Regions from separate parts of the Blastococcus sp. SYSU DS0616 genome, predicted to be linked through region 2. Evidence: riboswitches for the same ligand, from Rfam matches in the RefSeq annotation. Region 2 holds a riboswitch; each other region holds the start of a gene.
The links. Region 2 has a riboswitch for cyclic di-AMP ahead of ACI79K_RS11530 (NlpC/P60 family protein). Riboswitches for the same ligand answer to the same signal wherever they lie in the genome.
Positions count from the first base shown of each region.

Region 1: linked by a shared signal. The riboswitch ahead of ACI79K_RS05535 (murein hydrolase activator EnvC family protein) and the one ahead of ACI79K_RS11530 (NlpC/P60 family protein) in region 2 are both predicted to bind cyclic di-AMP.
Region 3: linked by a shared signal. The riboswitch ahead of ACI79K_RS00680 (C40 family peptidase) and the one ahead of ACI79K_RS11530 (NlpC/P60 family protein) in region 2 are both predicted to bind cyclic di-AMP.
Region 4: linked by a shared signal. The riboswitch ahead of ACI79K_RS02830 (LysM peptidoglycan-binding domain-containing protein) and the one ahead of ACI79K_RS11530 (NlpC/P60 family protein) in region 2 are both predicted to bind cyclic di-AMP.

Region 1 covers NZ_JBJHAJ010000005.1:113,906-117,081, reverse strand. The annotation lists gene ACI79K_RS05540 (TVP38/TMEM64 family protein) at 1-600, opposite strand, end outside; gene ACI79K_RS05535 (murein hydrolase activator EnvC family protein) at 633-1,859, opposite strand; cyclic di-AMP (ydaO/yuaA leader) riboswitch at 1,870-2,025, opposite strand; tRNA gene ACI79K_RS05530 (tRNA-Ile) at 2,186-2,259, shown strand; gene ACI79K_RS05525 (heparin lyase I family protein) at 2,661-3,176, shown strand, end outside.
Region 2 covers NZ_JBJHAJ010000013.1:22,325-25,500, forward strand. The annotation lists gene ACI79K_RS11520 (D-alanyl-D-alanine carboxypeptidase family protein) at 1-770, shown strand, start outside; gene ACI79K_RS11525 (hypothetical protein) at 854-1,162, shown strand; cyclic di-AMP (ydaO/yuaA leader) riboswitch at 1,339-1,515, shown strand; gene ACI79K_RS11530 (NlpC/P60 family protein) at 1,533-2,612, shown strand; gene ACI79K_RS11535 (M48 family metallopeptidase) at 2,853-3,176, shown strand, end outside.
Region 3 covers NZ_JBJHAJ010000001.1:116,646-119,821, reverse strand. The annotation lists gene ACI79K_RS00690 (Rieske 2Fe-2S domain-containing protein) at 1-442, shown strand, start outside; gene ACI79K_RS00685 (hemerythrin domain-containing protein) at 439-921, shown strand; gene ACI79K_RS00680 (C40 family peptidase) at 1,065-1,586, opposite strand; cyclic di-AMP (ydaO/yuaA leader) riboswitch at 1,601-1,757, opposite strand; gene ACI79K_RS00675 (ScyD/ScyE family protein) at 2,221-3,176, shown strand, end outside.
Region 4 covers NZ_JBJHAJ010000003.1:42,430-45,605, forward strand. The annotation lists gene ACI79K_RS02830 (LysM peptidoglycan-binding domain-containing protein) at 1-761, opposite strand, end outside; cyclic di-AMP (ydaO/yuaA leader) riboswitch at 845-938, opposite strand; gene ACI79K_RS02835 (DUF5994 family protein) at 1,318-1,818, shown strand; gene ACI79K_RS02840 (NAD-dependent epimerase/dehydratase family protein) at 1,897-2,889, shown strand; gene ACI79K_RS02845 (sulfite exporter TauE/SafE family protein) at 2,921-3,176, opposite strand, start outside.

The sequences.
Region 1 (3,176 bases), on a different contig from region 2:
GATGACCACCGGGGCGACCGTGGCGGTCGGCATCCAGGCGACGACCGCGCCGGCCGAGGCGCCGGCGCCCACTTGCACCACCGTGCCGGGTACCAGTCCGACGGCGGTGGCGATGCCGTAGGTCAGCGGCCGTACAGCGCTCAGGCCCGCCGCGTAGTTGACCAGGACGAAGGGCACCATCGGGACCACCCGGCTCAGCACCACCGCGACGAAGCCCCGGTCGCTGGAGAACCGGTCCACGCGGCCGAGCCGCGGCCCCGCCAGCCGCTCCACGGCCGGGCGACCCAGGCCCCGCGCGAGCCAGAACGCACCGGTCGCCGCCAGGAAGGCACCGGTGTAGGCGACCGCGAAGCCCGCGCCGAACCCCAGGACCGCTCCGGTCAGCGCCGCCAGCACCGACCGTGGGACGGGCGCGAGCAGGACCACCCCCTGCGCGGCGATCAGCAGCAGCCACGTCCGGAGGCCGCCGCCGTCGGCCCACGAGCGGACCTGCGCCAGGGTGGGCACGTCGACGGCGAGGGCGGCGACCACGCCGGCCGCGAGCAGCGCGACGAGGAGCCACGCCCGCAGCCACGGGCTCGCCCCCGCCGTCGTCCGCACGTGCTCATCCTGACCGATGGCGTCAACCAGCCTCAGCCGCAGCTGCCGCCGAGGGTGATGCCGCGCTGGGCCAGCCACGGCACCGGGTTGGACCGGTTGGCGTACAGGCCACCGAGGTGCACCTCGAAGTGCAGGTGCGGGCCGGTGGACTGGCCCCGGTTGCCCACCTCGGCGATCTGCTGCCCACCGCTGACGACCTGGCCCGGCGAGACGAAGAACTGGTTCACGTGCCCGTAGACGGTGATGGCCCCGTCGTGGTGCTGGATGGCGACGGCGAGGCCGAACCCGCTGGCCGGCCCGGCCTGCAGCACGACCCCGGGCTCCGGCGTGAAGATCGGGGTGCCGATCGGCGCGGCGATGTCCACGCCGAGGTGCTGGGTACCCCACCGGCTGCCGTAGCAGGAGGTGACCCGCCCCTGGGTGAGCCGGCCGGCCCCGGCGGTCGCGGGAGCCGCCGCCACGGCCGCCTGCTCGGTGGCCTGCTGCTCGGACCAGGCGGCGACGGGGTCGGCCGTGCCGCGGAGGCTGAGCATGCGGATCTCCGCCTCGCGCAGCTGCTCGTCCAGCGCCGCCTTCTCGGCGGTGAGCGCATCGAAGTCGGTCTGCGCGGCCGCGAGGAGGGCGTCGACCTCCGCCTGCATGCCCTGGGCCTTGCGCGCTGCGGCATCCCGCTCGGCGACGGCGGCCTTCGCCTCCTGGTCGAGCCGGGCCTCGCGGGCCTCGGCCACCCGCAGGTCCTCGAGCACCTGCGCGCGATCCTCACCGAGGAGATCGAGCGTCGCGGCCTGCTGGAGGAGCTCCCCCGGGCCGTCGGCGTGCAGCACCATCTCCAGCTGCTTCATGGACTTGTCGCTGCCCATGTAGGCCTCCCGGCCGAGGGCGGCTACCTCACCCTGGGTACTCGCCACGGCCTCCCGGACGGCGGCGAGCTCGGCGGCGATGGCGTCGGCGTGCTCGCGGGCGCGGTCGAGCTCGGCCTGCGCGGCGAGCACGGCGCCGCTGGCCTCCTCTGCCCGGAGGGTGAGCTGCTGCAGGCGCTCCTCTGCGTCGCGCACGCGCTGCTCGATGTCGGCGACCTCCGCCTCGACGCGGTCGTGCTCGCTGCGCGCGTCGCCCGGCGCGGCCGCCGCGGTCGACGTCCCGAGCAGTGCGAGCGCCAGCAGTGCGGTGGCGGCGGTGGCCGCCCGACGGGTGCGGCTGAGGGCCCGGCGCGCGGGCGCGGCCGGGACGTGGTGGCGCAGGTGGTGCGAGGTCGCCAAGGCGACGGTCTCCGTTCCTCTATCCGCCTACCAGGTCAGCTGACGGGTTCGGGCCGGAACATGCCCTACCTGCCTGCCCGTGGTGGCGCAGGCGGGATTCACCCCAGAGAACGTGGGTCCCCGGTCCCCGCGGCGGTGAAGCCGCAGAGTTCGGCGGGGCCCGTCCGAGCCCCCGGGTTTCGGGAGCGGGATCGGATGGGCCGCGAGAGACGGTACAAGCGGATCGCCCGAATGTCACAGGGGGGTAACGGACCTTGTCAGTTCGCCCCACCGGCCCCAGGACGTGGCTGCGGCGCCGCGGCGCCGTCTGGCAGGCTGGCGGGTCCGGGGCGGTAGCTCAGCTGGTCAGAGCATGGGACTCATAATCCCTGGGTCGTGGGTTCGAGCCCCACCCGCCCCACCTCTCCCAGGCCCGCGGTGTCGTGCCTGGCGCTCGCGCCTCCCTGTCCGCGTGAGCAAGGACACGGCTCCCAATGGGTGTGGGCACCTCGGCGTCAGCGGTGCGCCACACCGGCGCCGCGGCCGGAAGGCGACCGGCGCGCCTCTGCACCGCCGCCTTCATGACGTGGCGTAATTGATGCGTGACAGAACGTTCAGCCGCCGTCGGTTCGACCGGTGGTGTCACCGCCGCAGCCCCGGACGCGGCGTCCGAGCGGCATCTGCAGCGCCTGCCCGGCTCTCCTCGAGGGCCGGTCTCGTGCTCGCCGTCGCCACCGCCGTCCTGACCGATGCCGGCGGCGGCGTCCATGCCGCCGACCGCCTCGTCCAGACCCCGCTCGACCTGATCTGAGGACCGACGCCATGAACAAGCGCAACCTGGCCGTCCTGGCGGCCCTGACCCTGATCGGCGGCGCCGGACTCGCCGACGCCGTCCTCGCAGCCCCTCGGCCCGTCACATCGCACACGCAGGCCGCCGCCGTGCTGCTCGCCCCGGCCGATCTCACCGGCGAGGCCGTCGATCAGCGGGCTTCGCTGGACTGGACGGGGGTGCCCGGGGCCCGCGACTACCTCGTCATCGACGTCACCTCCGGCGCCGCCGGTCGCATCGTGGGCTCCACCGGCGCCACCGCCTGGACGTCGCCCCGGCTGCCGCTGTCCACCCCGCGGTACGCCTTCGTGGTCGTGCCGCGGGACCACGCCAAGGTGCAGGGTGAGCGGACGGAGCCGGTGCACATCTACCCCGGCGGCCAGCCGGCCGAGGCGGCCCCGGTCACCACGACGCCCCCGCCCGAGCCCACCACCACCGAGCCGCCGGCGCCGTCCACGGAGCCCACCACGCCTCCGACGACCACGACGCCGACGACCACGACGCCCCCG
Region 2 (3,176 bases):
GCGCACTGGTCCGGGTGGCCTACGGCCGGGCCGGTGTCCAGCTGCCCGCGACGCAGGAGGAGCTGTTCGCGAGCGCCGTGCCGGTGGACCGCGCCGACGTCCTCCCCGGCGACCTGGTCTTCCTGGGCTCCCCGGAGGCGGGGCTCGGGCACGTGGGCATCGCCCTGGACCCGCGGACCATGCTGACCGCTGACGCGCGGGCCGGCGCGGTCGTGGTGCGCACGCTGCCGGGCGACCAGGTGCTGGCGATCGGCCGCCCGGTCCTCGGCCAGCGGCCCCCCGTCGCCGTCCCGGGGCCGGCCGCGGGGGCGCTGCGGACCGAGTGCGGCAACACCGTCTACCCGCCCAGCTACGACGGAGCCCGCGCATGGGGCGGCTACCCGAACGGCCTCATCCCGCCCAGCGCCATGTGCCCGCTGGGCGTCGGCGGGCACGCGCTGCGCTGCGACGCGGCCGCCGCCTACCGCGCGATGTCGGCGGCCTACGCGACCGCCTTCGGCAGCCCGTTGTGCATCACCGACTCCTACCGGACCTACGCAAGCCAGGTGCGGCTGTACGGGGAGAAGCCGGCCCTGGCCGCGGTGCCCGGCACCAGCAACCACGGCTGGGGTCTGGCGGTGGACCTGTGCGGTGGCGTCGGGACGTTCGGCACCCCGCAGTACGCCTGGATGGCCGCCAACGCCGGCCGGTTCGGCTTCCTGCACCCCACGTGGGCCGATCCGGGCAACGGGCGCGAGGAGCCGTGGCACTGGGAGTTCGCGGGCAGCTGATCCGGCGCGGGCCGTCGGTGGCGCGGCGGAAATGTCGGTGGCCCTTCCTACCGTGCGCAGCAACTCACGGAGGAGAAGAAGCGATGCTCATCGATTGCGACACCTGCACCGCCCGCGGGACCGGCTGCGCCGACTGCGTCGTGACCGTGCTGCTGGGAGCCCCGCCCGGGTGGCAGGGGGGCGACCCGGTCGTCGTGCCGATGACCGGGCGGCCGCGTGGCGGGCCGGCCGCGGCCGCCGAGGACGTCGTCGTGCCACCGCCGGGCGTGGTGGTGGAGTTCGACGAGGTGGAACGCCGCGCCGTGCGCGCGCTGGCCGAGGGGGGCCTGGTTCCCCCGCTGCGGCATCCCGACGGGCACGGCGGGGAGCGGTCCGGACGGCGCACCGGCTGATCGCCGCCGCACCCCGCGGCGAGGGCCGGGTGACCACCCGATCGGGTGAATGCCCAGGTGGGCGGCCAGGCGCCCGTCGCACACGTCTCAGCTGTCCCCGTTTGTCACAGGCGCATCACGGTCGTAGGGTTCCCTCCGTTCGGCCGGGTGGTCGTCATCCATCGATGGATGGCCTCGACCGGACACCGCCTAATCACCGCGTGGCGCGCACCACTGCGCCCGAGGTGTACCGGGGACCCACCGCACTCTGGGGTGAGTTCTCCCGCCGCCGGCTCGCCGGTGGGTGGGGGATAGGGCCAGTCTTCCCAGCCCGAACCCGTCAGCTAACTCGGTCGGCGGTCGAAGTGGAAGAAACGGAGAGCCGCCGCACGTGGCGACCCCTCACGCACTACTGACGCACGCCCCCGAACAACTCCACACCGCCGGCCGGCGCAGCTCCGCCAGCGCCCGCCGCTTCGGACCGCTCCGTTCGGGGCTCCTGGTCAGCGCCGTCGCAGCCCTGACCGTCACCGTCCTCCCGGGTACCGCGTCGGCGGTCCCCGGCACCGCCGACGAGATCGCCGCCCAGGTGGCCGAGGCCAGCCACGAGCTGGAGGTCGTCTCCGAGCAGCTGAACGAGGCGCGCGTCGTCCTCGAGGGCCACCAGCGCGACGCGCAGGCCGCGAGCGAGGCGGTCGCGGAGGCGGAGGGCCGGCTCGGCTCCCTCGACGGCCACATGCGCCGGCTGGCCCGCAGCGTCTACACCGGCAGCGGCATGTCGCCGCTCGACGTCCTGCTGACCAGCACCTCGGCCGACCAGCTGGTCGACCAGCTGGGCACCCTCGACGCCATCGCCGGGCACACCAGCGAGGTGCTCACCGAGGTGTCGCGCGCGGCCGAGGACGCGGAGCAGGCCCGCGACGCCGCCGAGGAGGCCGCGGCGGACGCCCGGCGGACGGTGGAGCAGATCGCCGCCCAGCAGGAGGAGCTCGAGGCGAAGATCGCCGACTACCAGCGCCGGTACGAGGCGCTCACCGCGCCGCAGCAGGAGCAGGTGGCGCAGGCCCACGGTGGCACCGGCCTCCCGGCGCCCACCGGCGCCGTCATCGCGCCGAGCTCGGCCGCCCAGGTGGCGGTGAACACCGCGCTCGCCCAGATCGGCGACCCGTACGTGTGGGGTGCCGGCGGGCCGAACGCCTTCGACTGCTCGGGGCTGACGTCGTACGCCTACGCCGCGGCGGGTGTGATGCTGCCGCACTCCAGCCGGTCGCAGAGCCAGATGGGCAGGCCCGTCTCGCGCGGCGAGCTGCAACCTGGCGACCTGCTGTTCTTCTACAGCCCGGTGAGCCACGTGGGCATGTACATCGGCAACGGCCAGATGGTGCACGCCTCCACCTCCGGCCAGCCGGTGAAGGTGGCGAGCGTGGACTCGATGGGGAACTACAACAGCGCCCGTCGCATCGCCGGCTGACGGCTCCGGGAGCATCGCAGCGAGGAACGAGGGCCGGTGATCCCGACAGGGGTCGCCGGCCCTCGCCGTCGCTGGCCGGTCAGGTGACCGAGGGCCCGATCCCGAGGACCTCGGGCAGGCCCGCAGGACGGGAACACGGTGAGGGCGGGCCTCGCGACCGGGTCGAGCAGGATGCAGGCCGCCCAGCACGTCCCCGAACCGGGACGGGCCGCTGCGGTTGGCCCGCCTAGGATCGGCCGGGTGAGCGTTCGCCGGGCCGCCCTGGTGGCCGCGGCCCTGCTGGGGATCGCCGTCGTCGTCGTCATCGTCGTCCGCACCCCGTGGGACGTGCTGCCCGAACCGCCCGGAGGGCACACCGAGCCCGACCCGACCGCCGGCCTGGATCCCGCGGCGATCGAGCGCGCGGAGGCCTTCGCCGCCGCCCTGCGACCCGCGTCGCTGCTCTCCCTCGTCCTCGGGCTGGCGGTCTCGGCCGTGCTGGGGCTCACCCCGCTGGGGGCCCGCCTGATGCGGTCGCTGGGGGCGCGGTGGAGGGACCGCTGGGTCGTGCGGGTGGTGCTGGGG
Region 3 (3,176 bases), on a different contig from region 2:
CGTCGCCAGCGGCTGGCTCGGTGGCGCGCTCTCCTACCGGCACGGGATGGGTACCGACCACGCCGTCCGCAGCTACGAACCGCGGCGCTTCACCGACGCCGCCGCCCTGGCCGACCTGCCCGAGGGCGAGCCGGTGCCGGTGGACGTCGACGGCATGCCCGTCGTCCTCGTCGCCACCGGGGGTGCCGTGCAGGCCGTCGGTGGCCGCTGCCCCCACCAGGGCGGGCCGCTCGGGGAGGGCTGGCTGCACCGCGGCGACCTGGTCTGCCCCTGGCACGGGTCGCGGTTCGACCTGGCCACCGGTGAGCCGGCCCAGGGCCCCTCCACCGCACCGCTGCCCTGCTTCGACACGCGGGTCCGCGAGGGCCGGGTCGAGGTGCGCCGTCGGGCCGAATGGCGCACGCCCACCGCGATCACCACCGTCCAGGAGGCATCCCGATGAAGGCCGACGAGGTCCTGACCGCCCACCACGACGTGCTGCGCGGGCTGCTGCGCGACCTGGCGGAGACGACCGGCGAGGAGACCGAGCGGCGGGAGGAGCTGCGCGGCCGGCTGCTGCGGGAGCTGGAGATCCACACCCAGATCGAGGACGAGCTGTTCTACCCGGCCGTCGTCGACGTCTCGCCGCTGCTCTCCCTCGCGCACGCCGAGCACCGGCAGATCGACGACCAGCTGGCCACCGTGATGCGCACGGCACCCGACGACCCGGAGTTCACCACCGAGGTGCGCATGCTGGAGAAGACGCTGCGCCACCACACGATGGAGGAGGAGCAGCGGATGTTCCCCCAGGCGCACGCCCTGGGCGAGGAGCGGCTCGAGCAGCTCGGTGAGCAATTGCGCGCACGGCAGCGGGAGCTGGTGGAGTCCGGCGGCATGCGGCTGATCGTGCGGCTCAAGCGGGCGACGCTGCGCCTGGTGTGAACGCCCCGGGGGGGGGGGGGGGGGGGGGGGGGGGGGGGGGGGGGGGGGGGGGGGGGGGGGGGGGGGGGGGGGGGGGGGGGGGGGGCGTCCCGCGCCCCGCGGCCCCCGGCCGCATCGGCCGGGGCACCGGGGAGAGCGCCGGATCAGACGACGCGACGCGCGGTGTTGTAGCCCCACATCGAGTCCACCGGCACGACCGCCACCGGGTTGCCGTAGGTGGAGGAGTGCACCATCAGCCCGTCGCCGATGTACATGCCGACGTGACCGACCGGGTCGTAGAAGAAGATCAGGTCGCCGGGCTGCAGGTGGGCCCGGTCCACGTAGACCCCCGCCGTCGACTGCGCCCGCGAGGTCCGGGGGATCTCCACGCCCGCGGCCTGGTAGGCCGACCAGGTCAGGCCGGAGCAATCGTAGCCGCCGGGGCCGGTGCCGCCCCAGACGTAGGGCTTGCCCTGCTGCGCCAGGGCCGTGTCGACGGCGACCTGCGCGGCGTGGGTGGGCGCCACGACGGGCGTGGTGACGACGGTCGTCGTACCGCCGCCACCCCCGTCACCGGTGGAGGCGGTGGCGGCGAACGGGGTGAGAGCGATGCCCGCTCCGGTGAAGAGTGCGAGCGCCGCGCCGCGGACGGAGCGGCGGGTGGTGGACGTGCGCGTGGTCGTCATGGACGACGGTTCTCCTGTTCTCCATCGACCGCCTACCGGGTTAGCTGACGGGTTCGGGCGGGGAACTCGCCCGGCGTGACCGGCTCGCGGCCACGCTTCACCCCAGTGCTGCGGTGGGTCCCCGGTCCGGGCGGCGGTCGGATCCGACGCCCGGTTCGGCGGTGTCGGACGGGTGTCACCGGGAGCGGTGACGACGGGATCCCGTCCGGACCGCGACGACGCTAGGTCGGGATCCGTCCACCTACCCACCGGCCGACACGCGGGGGACCGGCCCGCGAGCGGCGTGTCGACCACGGGGGCGGGCCCGGGCGACTCGCGCGCCGACCACCGTGGACGCGCGGACGACGGCGCGAGGCGCGGCCTCGCCGGTCACCGATCGTCAGCGCACGCTTACTTCCTCCGTCGCGGCGGGTCCGCACGCTGTGCGCTCCGCCGTGTCCGCCGCGTACAGGGCTGATCCGGAGCCTCCCGGGACGCCGTCGATGGAGTGACTACACCTAGCAACGACGCACAGGGAGCGGGAGAACCGGACGTCGACGGTTCACTTCCCGGTGGCAGACGCCTGGCAGTTTCCCGGACGTTCCACGGGGGATCTCGAGGCAAGGGGAGCAGGATGAAGGCAGGGAGGGCGGCCGTGGGAGCGGCCGCGGCGCTGGCGCTGGTGGCGGTGTCACCGGCGACGGCACTGGCGGACGGCGGCGAGGACGACATCGTCACCGTGGCGGCGGGGCTGGACGGACCGCGTCAGCTCAGCGAGTTCAAGGGCCACCAGCTCGTGGTGGCCGAGGCCGACTCCGGCGAGGTGTCCTCGGTGGACCTGCGCGACGGGCGGGTCCGGACGCTGCTCAGCGGCCTGGGCAACGCGCAGGGTGTCGACTACAAGTACGGCGGCCTCTTCGTCGCGGTGGGCGAAGCCCCGCCGGCGGAGGAGGGGGCTCCCCCCGTGCCGCCCGGCACACCCAGCCAGGTGGTCGTCGAGGCCAAGCCGAACGGCCAGATCCTGCGCACGTGGGACCTCCTCCAGTACGAGCTGGACCACAACCCCGACGGCCAGCAGCAGTTCATGGAGGTCGACGGCGAGCAGGTGCCGATCGAGACGCTGTCCAACCCGTTCGCGGTGCTCGCCCAGCCCAACCGGCTGCTGGTCAGCGACGCCGGCGCCAACGCCGTCCTCTCCATCGACCTGCGCAGCGGGAAGATCAGCACGTTCTTCGTGCCGCCGACGGTCACCGACACCCCCGAGTGCGCGGAGGCCGAGAACAACCCCGGCACCGTGGGGTGCGACTCGGTCCCGACCGAGATCGCCGAGGGCCCGAACGGCCTCATCTACGTCGGCACGCTGGGCGCCGAGGCGCCCGGTGCGGCGCGGGTCTACGTGCTGGACCGGCACGGCGAGGTCGTCGACGTGATCGGTGGGCTGACGGGGGTCACCGGCGTCGCCGTCGACCCGCACGGCACCGTCTACGCGTCCAACGTCCTCGAGGGCTTCCCCGAGGGCCCGCCGGCGGAGGACTTCGACCCCTCCACGATCGGTGAGGTCACCCGCATCTCGCCCTCCGGCGAGCGGGCCACCGCGCAGGTGACCATGCC
Region 4 (3,176 bases), on a different contig from region 2:
GCGGTGGGGGAGCCGCGGTCCTCCATGGGCTGCCAGGCCCAGCCCGTCCACGTCCCGGCGATCTGCTGCTGCCAGATCACGTACTCGACGCCGAGGCGCGCCGCGTTGTCGATGACGTACTGGCTGAGCGCGTCGCCCGTGGCCCGGTCGTCGTAGACCATGAAGTCGGCGGCGCGGCCCTCCGACGGGCTGTGGCCGGGGCGGGTGAGCACCGTCGGGATGCCGAACTCCGCGGCGACCTCCGCGACGGCGGGGCGCACGTGCGGTTCCCACGCGCCGTAGGCGGCGGTGTCGAGGGCCGGCCGGTCCGCGGCGCGGCTGGCACGCTCCGGGGCCGCCGAGGGGCCGCCGACGAGGGTGAGTCGCTGCCCGACGCGCAGCACGTTCGGGTCCGCCCCGATGACCTCGAGGTTGAGGGCGTGCACGTCCTGCCAGGTGGTGCCGTGGCGGGCGGCGATGCCGCCCAGCGTGTCGCCCGGCTGCACCACGTACTCGCCGCCGGCGGGGGCGGGGGCGGCAGGGGCGGCGCCCGATCCGCCGATGACGAGGACCTGCCCGACGCGCAGGACGTTCGGGTCGGCGCCGATGGTGGCGAGGTTGTCGGCGTGGATGGTCTGCCACGAGGTGCCGTGGGCGGCCGCGAGCCCGCCCAGCGTGTCACCGGGGACGACCGTGTGCTCCCCGGGGTGGGCCTGTGCCGGACCGGCGATCGCGAGGGAGGCGGCCGCGGCGGCCGCGAGGACCACGGCCGGACGTGCCATGGCCGCCGCCGCCGCGGAGGTGCGGGTGGAGCGACCGGGTCGTGCCGTGCGGTGCTTGAGCATGGGGAAGCCTCTCGCCGCCTGCGGGGTTAGCTGTCGGGTTCGGGCGAGAGCTGCCCGGCCGCGTGCTGCGGCTTCACCCCGAGGCCGAGGGCCAGGATCTCGTGGGTTCCCCGCGCCTGCCCGTCGTGTGCACGGGTCCGGTGGCGGTGGGCAGGTTCGGCGGTCCGCCATCCGGGCCCACCCGTTGGTGGACGCAGCACGGTAGGCAGACCGCCGTCCCCGACGGCAAGGCCGCGGAGCCTCCATCGCGGGCGGCCCCGCGCGGACTGACTCGCCGTGGCCCGCCCCCGACTGCCCGTGTGCGGTGCTCGTACCGGCGGCGCACGGTCCGCGGCGCGGGCTCCGTGCTCGTCGGGTCACGAATCGTGATGACTGGCCGAAGCGGTCCGACGCGCCCGCCACGCCGTCGAGGAGTCTCGCCTCGCACCCGTCCTACGTTGACCTCGGAGCCGTCTCCCCGGCTCCCTGGGAAGAGGAAGGCGGCCGAACGCTCATGGCGACGATCACCCGTACGGTTCCGGCGATCGAGGGCTTCCGGGGTGGCATCGACGTCCGGGTGAGCCTGCGCGCCGACGCCGGATCGGGCGGTTCGGCGTTCGACGGTGCGTGGTTCCCGCGGAGCCGGGACCTCGCCGTGGAGCTGCCGGAGCTGATCGCGGCGCTGGAGCGGCGTGGTGTGCGGGTGGAGCGGTTCACCTACGCCCTCGACGCCTGGGAGCCGGCCCCCCGCAAGCTGGAGGTGCTGGGCCGCACGGTCCGCGCCGGCGGCTTCCGGAGCATGGACCCGCAGGTCGTCTGCCTCACCTGGGCCGGGGGGAACCGCCGGGCCGACCTACTGGTCGTCCCGCCGGAGACGGACGTCCTCACCGGCGCCCGGGCGCTGCGGCTGTGCACCCGGCGGGGCCTGCCGTCCTCGCCCCAGATGGTGCTCGCCGCGGCCCGTTCCACGCCCCTTCCGCAGGTGCCCACGCTGCCGGTGTCCCGCGCGGTGTAACGCTCGTCCGCCGACGGCGGATCCGCTGCCGGCGAACTGCCTGGACGCGCGGGCGCCGACCGGGCTGGAGTGCTCGGCATGAGACTCCTCGTCCTCGGCGGCACCCACTTCCTCGGCCGGCACGTGGTGGAGGCCGCGCTCGCTCGCGGGCACGACGTCGCCACCTTCACCCGGGGCCTGACGGGTCCGCCGCCGGAGGGCGCGCGGGCGCTGCACGGCGACCGCGACGACCCCGGCGCGCTGCCGCGCGCGCTGGGGGAGTGGGAGCCCGAGCTCGTCGTCGACACCTCCTGCCAGACCCGGGCCGCCGCCCGCAACGCCGCTGCGGCGCTGGGCGGGGTCCGCTCCTACGTCTTCGTGAGCAGCCTCAACGCGTACCGCAACTGGCCGCCGGGGCCGCTCGGCCCGGAGGACGGCGAGCCGACCTGGGACACCGAGGACGACGAGTACGGGCCCATCAAGGCCTTCGGCGAGCGGGAGCTCGCCGCCGCCGTCGGTGGCCGCTTCCTCGCCGCCCGTGCCGGCCTGATCGTCGGCCCCTCCGACCCGATCCACCGCCTCGGCTGGTGGCTGGAGCGCATCGCGAGCGGCGGTCGGGTGGTCGTCCCGGCCGAGGGCGTCGCCCAGCCGATCGCGCTGGTCGACGCCCGTGACCTGGCCGCCTGGCTGGTGGACATGGCCGGGCAGGGCCGCACCGGTGCGGTCAACGCCACGGGGCCGGCGGGCATGACGACCCTGGGCGGCCTGCTCGAGCTCTGCCGGGTCGTCACCGGGAGCGCGGCGGAGTGGGTACCGGTGCCCGAGGCCGACCTCCTCGCCGCCGGCGTCCAGGAGTGGCTGCACCTGCCGCTGTGGCTGCGCCACGAGGTCGCCCGCACCGCCTGGGACGTCGACACCACCCGGGCCGCCGAGCTCGGGCTGGCCACGCGGGCGCTGGAGGCGACCGTCGCCGACACCTGGGCGTGGCTGCGCACGCACGAGCGGCCGGCGCCGCCGGCGCACCGCCCCGCCGACCAGCCCGGACCCGGCCTCCCGGCCGAGCTGGAGGCCTTCCTGCTGGCCGGCCGCTAGGAGCAGCCGGCGGGTGCCGTGCGGCGCCCTGTCAGTCGCGGGGGGCGCTGGGCCGGCCCGCGCCGACCGGGACCTCGCGGGAGTCGGTGGCGTCGGCGGCCACGTTCTGCTCGGCCACCTCGGCGAGGGCGTCGGCCGACTCCAGCCGCGTGTCCCGCCGGTACTGGCGGTAGGAGTGGACGACGGCCAGCACCCAGACGACCGCGAGCACTGCGTAGACCAGGGCGCTGACGGCGTCGCCGGCGCCCACCCAGTCGCTGCGCAGCAGCGTGCGGGTGTTGGTGATC